Regions from separate parts of the Mesorhizobium sp. B2-6-4 genome, predicted to be linked through region 3. Evidence: predicted binding sites of a transcription regulator. Region 3 holds the regulator's gene; each other region holds the start of a gene.
The links. The regulator LexA, encoded in region 3, represses DNA repair genes until DNA is damaged. The targets are predictions, from matches to a motif close to TGTTCNNNNTGTGTTCNG.
Positions count from the first base shown of each region.

Region 1: FJ426_RS04255 (DNA recombination protein RmuC) is a predicted target of LexA. The motif match lies at 1,865-1,882, and genes of this name have one in related genera.
Region 2: FJ426_RS19360 (UvrD-helicase domain-containing protein) is a predicted target of LexA. The motif match lies at 1,975-1,992, and genes of this name have one in related genera.

Region 1 is NZ_VFUE01000002.1:371,950-375,227, reverse strand. It holds gene FJ426_RS04260 (GFA family protein) at 122-526, shown strand; gene FJ426_RS04255 (DNA recombination protein RmuC) at 546-1,832, opposite strand; gene def (peptide deformylase) at 1,936-2,466, shown strand; gene fmt (methionyl-tRNA formyltransferase) at 2,473-3,278, shown strand, end outside.
Region 2 is NZ_VFUE01000013.1:96,606-99,883, forward strand. It holds gene FJ426_RS19355 (glucose/quinate/shikimate family membrane-bound PQQ-dependent dehydrogenase) at 1-1,850, opposite strand, end outside; gene FJ426_RS19360 (UvrD-helicase domain-containing protein) at 2,033-3,278, shown strand, end outside.
Region 3 is NZ_VFUE01000006.1:166,163-169,440, reverse strand. It holds gene FJ426_RS10505 (TetR/AcrR family transcriptional regulator C-terminal domain-containing protein) at 1-640, opposite strand, end outside; gene lexA (transcriptional repressor LexA) at 1,093-1,836, shown strand; gene FJ426_RS10495 (ComEC/Rec2 family competence protein) at 1,830-3,278, opposite strand, start outside.

The sequences.
Region 1 (3,278 bases), on a different contig from region 3:
TTTTGAGCAGGTCTCGAAACCACATTCCACTCCTCGGGATTATGTCTTGGACCAGCGTCGCGTCGTTGCCTTGCGACGCTGCGCCGCTAAAATCAGCCGATCGAGTTTTGGAGGACTGATTATGAAGATCGACGGCGGCTGTCATTGTGGTGCCATCACCTATGAGGCGGAGGTCGAACCGGAAAAGACCTCGATCTGCCATTGTACCGATTGCCAACATTTGACCGGTACGGCCTTTCGCGTCACCGCTCCGGCGCCTGAAGATCACTACCGGATCACAAAGGGTACACCGAAGGTCTACATCAAGACCGTGGCAAGCGGCGCCAAGCGCGTCCAGGCCTTTTGCGCCGACTGCGGTTCGCACCTTTACGCCACGTCGGTCGGAGATGGCCCAAAGGTCTACGGCATTCGAGTGGGAACCGCGCGGCAACGCCAGGATTTGATTCCGACACTGCAAAAATGGCACCGCTCGGCGCTTCACTGGCTACCTGAATTTCACGGCATGACCACAGTGGAGGAGCAGTAGCGCCGTCCGGTGCGGCGCCTCATTCGTCGCCTTCGACGACCCTCAGCCTGAGCTGGCCGGTCTTTGAATCGGCAACGCGTGGGGAATCGACAACGCGCGGGCCGGGTTCCGGCTTCGCAGGGGCTGGTGACGCCATGTCAGGGTCGGCATCGCCTCCGGGCTGCGCCCCAAACTCCAGAGCTTCGATCTTCTGGCCGCGTTTGGTCACCTTCGACGTCGAGACGAGGATGTCGTCTATATCCTTGGCCGACTGGGCAAAATGGCCCTGCAATTTGCGCACCCGCTCGTCGACGCGCGAAACATCCTCCATCAGCCGGATCACCTCGCCCTGGATCAGGTGTGCCTGCTCGCGCATACGGGCATCCTTCAGGATCGCCTGGATGACCTGGATCGACAGCATCAGGAGCGACGGCGAGACGATGACGACGCGGGCGCGGTGCGCCTTCTGCACCACCGCCTCGAAATTTTCGTGGATCTCGGCAAACACCGATTCCGACGGCACGAACATGAAGGCGGTATCCTGCGTCTCGCCCTGGATCAGATATTTATCCGCGATATCGCGGACATGCACCTCGATGTCGCGGCGGAAGGCCTGCGACGCGACCTTCTGCTGTTCGGCGCCTTCGGCGGCGCGGATGGCGTTCCAGGCTTCCAGCGGAAACTTGGCGTCGACGGCAAGCGCCGGCGCGCCGTTGGGCATCTTCACCAGGCAATCGGGACGGCTGCCGTTGGACAAGGTCGCCTGGAACTCGTAGGCGCCGTGCGGCAGACCGTCGGCGACGATCGCTTCCATGCGCGACTGGCCGAAGGCGCCGCGCGTCTGCTTGTTGGAGAGGATCGCCTGCAATTGCACGACCTGGCCGGCGAGCGACTGGATGTTGCCTTGCGCGGTGTCGATGACGGCCAGCCGCTCCTGCAATTTGGCCAGGCTCTCATGAGTGGATTTGGTTTGCTCGGTCATGGTCTGGCCGAGGCGGCCGGTCATGGCATCGAGGCGCTGGCCGATCGATTGCGTCAGTTCCGCCTGCCGCGCGCCGAAGACTTCCGCGATGGCGCCCATGCGGCCCTGCATCTCGGCTTGGCTTTGCAATATGCCGGCCATCCGCGCCTCGGCGTCGCGGGCATGGTCGGCGGCTTCGGCAGCGGCCACGGCGCGCGCCTTGGCCGAGCGCCACAGCGCGACGACAAGCGCCACGAACAGGCCAAGAAACACAAAGGCCCCGAACGCCAGCGCATGGCCGAGCGTGATCGTGGTCGCGCCAAGCCGGGCGACAGGTTCCGAAAGGATGGATGTCAGGTCGTTCATGCACACAGCATAGACGATTCGGCCGGCCAGCACAGATCAAAACGTGAACGATCCCCCGGCGTACCGGTTGACGCCCTTTATTCAAGGTCTTAGGTGAGACGCCATGCCGATCAAGCCGCTCATCATCCTTCCCGACCCCATCCTGCGCCAGGTTTCCAAGCCGGTGGAGCGCGTCGACGCGCCCTTGCGCAAACTGGCCGACGACATGCTGGCGACCATGTATGACGCGCCCGGCATCGGGCTGGCCGCGATCCAGATCGGCGAGCCGCTGCGCATGCTGGTGATCGACCTCGCCAAGGAGGACGAGACGCCGGCGCCGCATGTCTTCATCAATCCCGAAATCCTGGAAAGCGCCGACCAGCGCTCCGTCTACGAGGAAGGTTGCCTGTCGATTCCCGACTATTATGCCGAGGTCGAACGCCCGGCTTCCGTGCGGGTCAAGTATCTCGACCGCGACGGCAAGCTGCAGGAGATGGAGGCCGAGGGGCTGATGGCAACCTGCCTGCAGCATGAGATCGACCATCTCAACGGCGTGCTGTTCATCGACCACATTTCGAAGCTGAAGCGCGACATGGTGGTGAAGAAGTTCAAGAAGCTGGCCAAGGACAAGGCTCCGGGCAAGCTGGTGGGATAGGGGACAATGCCCCTTCGCGTCATTTTCATGGGGACGCCGGAGTTTTCGGTGCCGACATTGCGCGCGATTGCCGATGCCGGACATGAGGTCGCGGCCGTCTACACCCAGCCGCCGCGAGCCGCCGGCCGGCGCGGCCTTGAGCTGACACTGTCGCCGGTACAGCGCGAGGCGGAACGGCTGGGCATCGAGACGCGCACGCCGACGTCGCTCAAGGGCGGGGCCGAACAGGCAGCTTTTCGCGCGCTGCAAGCCGATATCGGCGTGGTCGTGGCTTATGGCCTGCTTTTGCCCAGGGCGGTTCTTGAGGCGCCGCAACTGGGCTGCATCAACGGCCATGCCTCGCTGTTGCCGCGGTGGCGCGGTGCGGCGCCCATCCAGCGGGCGATCATGGCGGGAGACAGCGAAACCGGCATGATGGTCATGCGCATGGAAGAAGGCCTCGACACCGGCCCGGTGGGGCTGGTTGAAAAATGCGTCATCGAACCCGATATGACCGCCGGCGATCTGCATGATCGATTAATGAGCGTCAGCGCCGCACTGATCGTGGAAGCGCTGGCGCGGCTGGAAAGGAATGGCCTGGCCTTCACCGCCCAAGCGATTGAGGGGGTGACCTATGCCAAAAAGATCGGTAAATCCGAGACGCACGTGGATTGGACGCGACCCGCGGCCGAAGTCCACAATAACATTCGCGGCCTGTCGCCCTTCCCCGGCGCCTGGTGCGAGGTTGAAATTGGTGGCCGGGTGGAACGGCTGAAACTGCTTCGCTCGACGCTTGCGCAAGGTGTGGGCGAACCGGGAGGAATTCTCGACGA
Region 2 (3,278 bases), on a different contig from region 3:
CCCTTGGCGTCGCCTGGTGGCGGCACGTCCGCGCGGGGCACAAGCCTGGAGGTGAAGGCGAGATAGGTCGGCATGCCGAACAGCACCTGCCGGACCGGATCGACCGCCACGCCGCCCCAGTTGAAGACGCCGAAATTGCCGGGATAGACCAGCGTGCCCTGCAGCGATGGCGGCGTGTAGCGGCCCTCATAGCGCAGCCTGTGCAACGCGATCCGGCACGCCAGCTGGTCGAACATGGTGATGCCCCACATGTCGGCATCGGTCAGCGGCGGCGGATTGAAGGAAAGGTCCGACACCGGCTGCGTGGGCGATGTGTGGTCGCCTTCGATGGCGCCGCCGGGCGCCGGCACTTCCTTGACCGGGATGACCGGCTCGCCGGTGCGCCGGTCGAGCACGTAGAGGTCGCCCTGCTTGGTCGGCCCCACCAGCGCCGGCACGACCGTGCCGTCGGCCTTGGTGATGTCGACAAGGCTCGGCTGCGCCGGCACGTCCATGTCCCACAGGTCATGGTGCACGGTCTGGCGCACCCATTTCAATTGCCCCGTATTGAGGTCGAGCGCGGTGATCGAGGAGGAGAATTTCTCGACGTTGGCGCTGCGGCCGGCGCCGAGCTGGTCCGGCGTCTGGTTGCCGAGCGGTATGTAGAGCAGGCCGAGCTTTTCGTCGGCACTCGGCGTCGACCACATGTTGGGCGAATTGGCGGTGTAGGTCTGGCCTGCCGCCAGCGGCGTGGTCTGGTCGGGATTGCCGGAATCCCAGTTCCAGATCAGCGCGCCCGTGGAGGCATCGAAGGCGCGGATGACGCCGGACGGCTCCTGCGTGGAATAATTGTCGTTGACCGCGCCGCCGACGATGATCTTGCCGCCCGATATCAGCGGCGCCGAGGTCGAATAGTAATAGCCGGACTTGGGATAAGGCATGCCGGTCAGAAGGTTCAGCGTGCCGCCTTCGGCAAAGGACGGACAGACCTGACCGTTGGCGGCGTCGAGCGCGATCAGCCGCGCGTCCGAAGTCGGCAGGTAGACACGCGCGGCGCAAGGCTGCCCGGCACCGATCTTGGCGTCGGCGTAGTAGGAGACGCCGCGGCAGGTCTGGTGCTGGCGGTCCTTGTCGAGCTTGACCTGGGGATCGTAGCGCCACTTCTCCTTGCCCGTGGCGGCGTCGATGGCGATGGCGAAATTGTGCGGCGTGCAGATGTAGAGCGTATCGGCGATCTTCAGCGGCGTCACCTGATAGGTGGTCTCGCCGACATCGTCGGGACCTTTCACGTCGCCGGTGCGATAAGTCCAGGCCGGCTGCAGGTTGGCGACGTTCTCCGGCGTGATCTGGTCGAGTGGCGAATAGCGCTGGCCATAGGGCGTACGGCCGTAGAAGTGCCATTCGCCGGCAGGTATGTCGCCGCCGAGATCGGCCGCCGGGGTCACCTTGTCGGTGTCGAGATTGCCGGCAATATCCTTGGGATCGGTCGTCATTGAATAGCCGGCGACCGCCAGCGACGCCAAAACGGCGAGAATGAGCGGCGCGCGGATATCGGGACCAACAAGGCCCCGCCTCGCCCACGGCGTCAGCAGCCACAACGCGACGAGCACGATGATGCCGCCGCGCGGCCCGAGTTCCCACCAGTCGAAGCCGATTTCCCAGACCGCCCAGGCAAGCGTGCCCAGCACGATCGCGGCGTAGAGCCAGAGCGCGGTGGATCTGCGCCGGTAGAGCAGCCATGCTGCGATGAGGAAGGCGATGCCTGATATGATGTAGTACCAGCTGCCTCCCAGTGAAGCCAACCAGATGCCGCCGGCGCCAAGCGCGAGGCCGATGAGGAAGAGGATGAGGGAGGTGATGGTGACAGCCAAGATGATACTCCTTCGACTGTTGCGCGCCTCGAGGCGGCCGTGGGCAACAGGATCCCCTCCCTGCCCTTTACGCAGCTTTCCCTCACCCGCCCTGCCTGTCAAGCAGGCCGGAAACAATCAGGAGTGGAACAAAACGTAGACAGTTCTGGTCTTTCTCCACCGAATCACTACATTCGGGGGCGATGTCCGGCTTTTCCGAAGACATGCCCTTTTTCGATGAACCCGATGCGCGGCCCACCGCCCCGTCGGGCATCGCCGCGCGCGCCATGGCTGCCCGCAGCGGCCACAACAACGCGCCCGACTATCTCAAAGGGTTGAACCCCGAGCAGCGGCTGGCGGTGGAAACCACCGAAGGTCCCGTTCTGGTGCTGGCCGGCGCCGGCACCGGCAAGACGCGCGTCTTGACCACCCGCATCGCCCACATCCTGGCGACCGGAAAAGCCTTTCCCTCGCAGATCCTGGCCGTGACCTTCACCAACAAGGCCGCGCGCGAGATGAAGCAGCGCATAGGCATCCTGATCGGCGAAGGCAATGTCGAGGGCATGCCCTGGCTCGGCACCTTCCACTCGATCGGCGTCAAGCTCTTGCGCAGGCACGCCGAGCTTGCCGGGCTGAAATCCGACTTCACCATCCTCGACACCGACGACGTCGTGCGGCTGATCAAGCAATTGATCCAGGCCGAGGGCCTTGACGACAAGCGCTGGCCGGCCAAGCAGTTCGCGCAGATGATCGACGGCTGGAAGAACAAGGGGCAAGGCCCGGCCGATATCGCCGAGGGCGATGCGCGCAGTTTCGCCAACGGCAAGGGCCGCGAGCTCTACAAGGCCTATCAGGAGCGCCTGCAGACGCTGAACGCCTGCGATTTCGGCGATCTGCTCTGCCACCCTATCCGCATCTTCCGCGCCAATCCGGACGTGCTGAAGGAGTATCACAAGCGGTTCAGATACATCCTGGTCGACGAGTACCAGGACACCAACACCGCGCAATACATGTGGCTGCGGCTCCTGGCACAGCGGCCAAATAGCGGGCGTAGCGCGACGTCTACGGATTTGCATTCGGCCGAAGGCCGCAAGCCCGACCGGGCGTCCGAGCCTTCGCGAGGCCCCTCCCGCGACGCCGAAGGCGCGCAGAAAAGAGGGGTCGGGCCCGCGCCGGCAGGCGCGGAACAACCCGTGAGCGAAAACAAAGTAAACATCTGCTGCGTCGGCGACGACGACCAGTCGATCTATGGCTGGCGCGGCGCGGAGGTCGACAACATCCTGCGCTTCGACAAGGATTTTCCCGGCGCCACCATCATCCGGCTGGAGCGCAATTATCGTTCCACCGCGCATATCCTCGGCGCCGCTTCGCACCTCATCGCCCACAATGAAGGCCGCTTCGGCAAGACGCTGTTCACCGATCGCGACGATCCCGAGGATGGCAAGGTCA
Region 3 (3,278 bases):
GAAACGGGCCGGCTGTTTTGCCGCCCGGGCAAGGGCTGGCCGCATAGAGGCGCAAGAACAGGGTGAACGCCCGGTGCGATCTTTGCTCGATTTCCGCCCGAGGCAGTTCCTCGAGCACCCCAACGATCCGGCGAACCTGGAGATCGCCGATCAAAAGACTGATGTAGATGTCGGCGGCTTCGGCAGGATCGTCACAGGCGATCAGGCCGGCCCGACTTGCGGTTCGAAGCAGGTCGCCAACAAGCGGCATTATGGTATTGCGGCCGAATTGCGCGATCGATTGGCCAAGCGTGCCTGTATCGTTGACGTCGCCGGCCGCGGCGCGATTGAGCGCCACCGCCTTGTCGCCCGTCACGAGGGTCAGCAGGACTGGCCCGAGCAAGTTCAGGGTTTTGAGCGGATCGCGCGCCTGGTGAAGGGCGTCCTCCAGCAGCTTCCTTGCCTCTCCCGCATTGGCTTCGATCAAGGATCGAAACAGGGTCTGCTTGTTGCCGTACCAGTTGTAGAGGGTTTCGTTCGAGGCCGATGCCCGCTTGGCGATAGCAAGCAGGGAGGCGCTCTTGTAGCCGGTTTCCCGGAGCACCGCATAGGCGGCCTCCTCTATCCGTTCGCGTCGCGCGGCCTGCTTCGGCGTGGTCATTGGTGTTCCTCTTCGAAAACCGTACACTATTATACGGTTTCGTCAAGCGAACGAACGAACGTAGCCCGTCGCGACCAGTGGTGGTGTCTGGCCGTTTTCCGGCGGAAGTTGGCATTTTGGTTTCGTTTCGTTCACGAGCCGCAGGGGTTTCTAATCCGCCCAAACGCACCCCGCACCTGCCGGTCACCCAGCTTGCAGGCTTGTGCCAAGAGTGGAGACCGGTCGGGCCACAGGCCATTAACCAAAATAGTTTCAAAGGGCCCGGGAGCGCATTGACGACGGACCGCGCTGGCAGGATGCTGGCTGCGGGAGGGCATTTCGTTTCCGTCGCCTTAACAAATTCATTAAACTTTAAATGGTTGCGGAACACAACTGGAACAGATAGTGTTTGTTCTGGGTTTGTTTTCTGATTCTGGTTCCAGACCCTTCGTGCAATGCCTTTGGGGGCCGCCATGCTCACGCGCAAGCAACATGAACTCTTGATGTTCATCCATGAACGGCTGAAGGAAAGCGGCATTCCGCCGTCCTTCGACGAGATGAAGGAAGCGCTGGACCTCGCCTCCAAGTCGGGAATTCATCGGCTGATCACGGCGTTGGAGGAGCGCGGCTTCATTCGCCGCCTGCCCAACCGGGCGCGCGCGCTGGAGGTGCTGCGCCTGCCGGACTCGATCGCGCCGGGTCTTAACGCGGCAAAGAAGTTCTCCCCGAGCGTCATCCAGGGCAGCCTCGGACAGGGCAGCAGCCCTAGCCGGCAGATCAAACCGGCGACGTCTTCGCGTCTGCCCGCTGCCGGCAATGACGACGATGCGGTTTCAGCGGTGTCGATCCCGGTCATGGGTCGCATCGCAGCGGGTGTGCCGATCGACGCCATCCAGCATCAGACGCATTCCATTTCAGTGCCGCCTGACATGATCATGGGCGGCGAACACTATGCGCTGGAGGTCAAGGGCGATTCGATGATCGAGGCCGGCATTTTCGACGGCGACACGGTCATCATCCGCAATGCCGACACCGCAAGTCCCGGCGAGATCATCGTGGCCCTGGTGGACGAGGAGGAAGCAACGCTGAAGCGCTTCCGCCGAAAGGGTGCTTCGATTGCGCTCGAGGCTGCCAATCCGGCCTATGAAACACGTATTTTCGGACCGGACAGGGTCAAGGTGCAAGGCAAGCTGGTCGGCCTGATCAGGCGCTACTGAGCGGGGTCGGCGGTGGGCTTTTCGGGTTTACGGTAAGGCGGCAGTCCCCTTGCCTCGCGTGAGAATTTCCGCTGTTCGTGCCAAGGCCGATATGGCCTGTCGACGGCAAAACTGACCCGTGCCGGTGCCGTCGCCGATTGCTGGTCGAAGAAGACGGCGGCACTTCCCTTACGAGCGAGCTGCCGCTTGGTGATGACGAGAACCAGCGGATTGTGGCAGGGATCGTAGCCCGCGGGGTCGTTGATGACGATCAGATCCGCATAGGAGCAGGCCCTCCAGGCGTCCTTGCGATCCTCCACCTGCGCGATGATCGCCCCCGAGGTATGCCGGGCCATGCACAGGCCCGTGAAGCAATAGAAAGGCGCTCCCGCCGGAAGTTGCGCGGGATCGAAGATGTCGAACTGTCGGTCTCCGCTGTCGAACAGTTCCGGCGCAACGATGGTTTCGGACTTCAGCGCGCGTTTCCAATTATCGACGGTGAATTCGTTCGGGCGCGCCCGGTTGATCGCGAGCTCGCCGCCGCCGATCGGCAACGCCACCAGGCGGGCATCCTCCGAAATCAGCACGTCCGGCGTGCGCGTGTCCGAGACGGTCAACAGGCCGGCGAGCGCGAAGGGAAGTGCCGCCAGCCGCAGCCATGTCGTGGCCATCGTCGCGATGACCAGGGCGATCGCCACCAGAAGGACGGATTGCTGCGAAATCAACCCGACCGCGTCGACCGGCGAGCGTTGCGAGATCCATCCTGATATGGCGATCATCGCGGTCAGTCCCTTGCCCATCAGATAAAGGGATGGTCCATCGAACCCGAACGGCATCAGCAGCGCGCTGGCAACCGCAAGGAACATCACGACAGAAACGATCGGCATGACGGCAAGATTGGCGAACAGGCTGAGCGGCGACACGCGCTGGAAATGCCAGATGGCGAAAAGCGCCGTGGCGCTTCCCGCGATAATCGAGGTCATCGCCAGCCCACCTGTCGCCAGCAGCAATTTTCGCGTCAGCAGGCCAGGCAAGGTCCGTTGCGGCGGCGGGGTCCGCGCTTTGTCGGCTTTGCGATCCGACCAGCCGGCATAGGCGCCGACCAGGGCCGCGGTGGCGGCGAACGACATCTGGAAGCTCGGCCCTACCACCTCGTGCGGCGACACCACGATGACGGCGATCGCCGAAATAGCCAGATTGCGCATGGTGAGTGCCGCCCGATCGAACAGAACGGCGATCAGCATCACCGCCAGCATGATGAAGCTGCGTTCGGCGGCGACAACGACGCCCGAAATGACGAGGTAGGCGGCGATCGAGAAAAGTGCCGCCGCGGCCGCGTATTTCTTGACCGGCCGGCGGGAGGAAAAATTCGGGAACAGCGCGAAGCCGCCACGCAGCAGACCCATGACCGTGCCGGCGACCAGCGCCATGTGCAGCCCGGAAATTGAGATGATGTGGTAGAT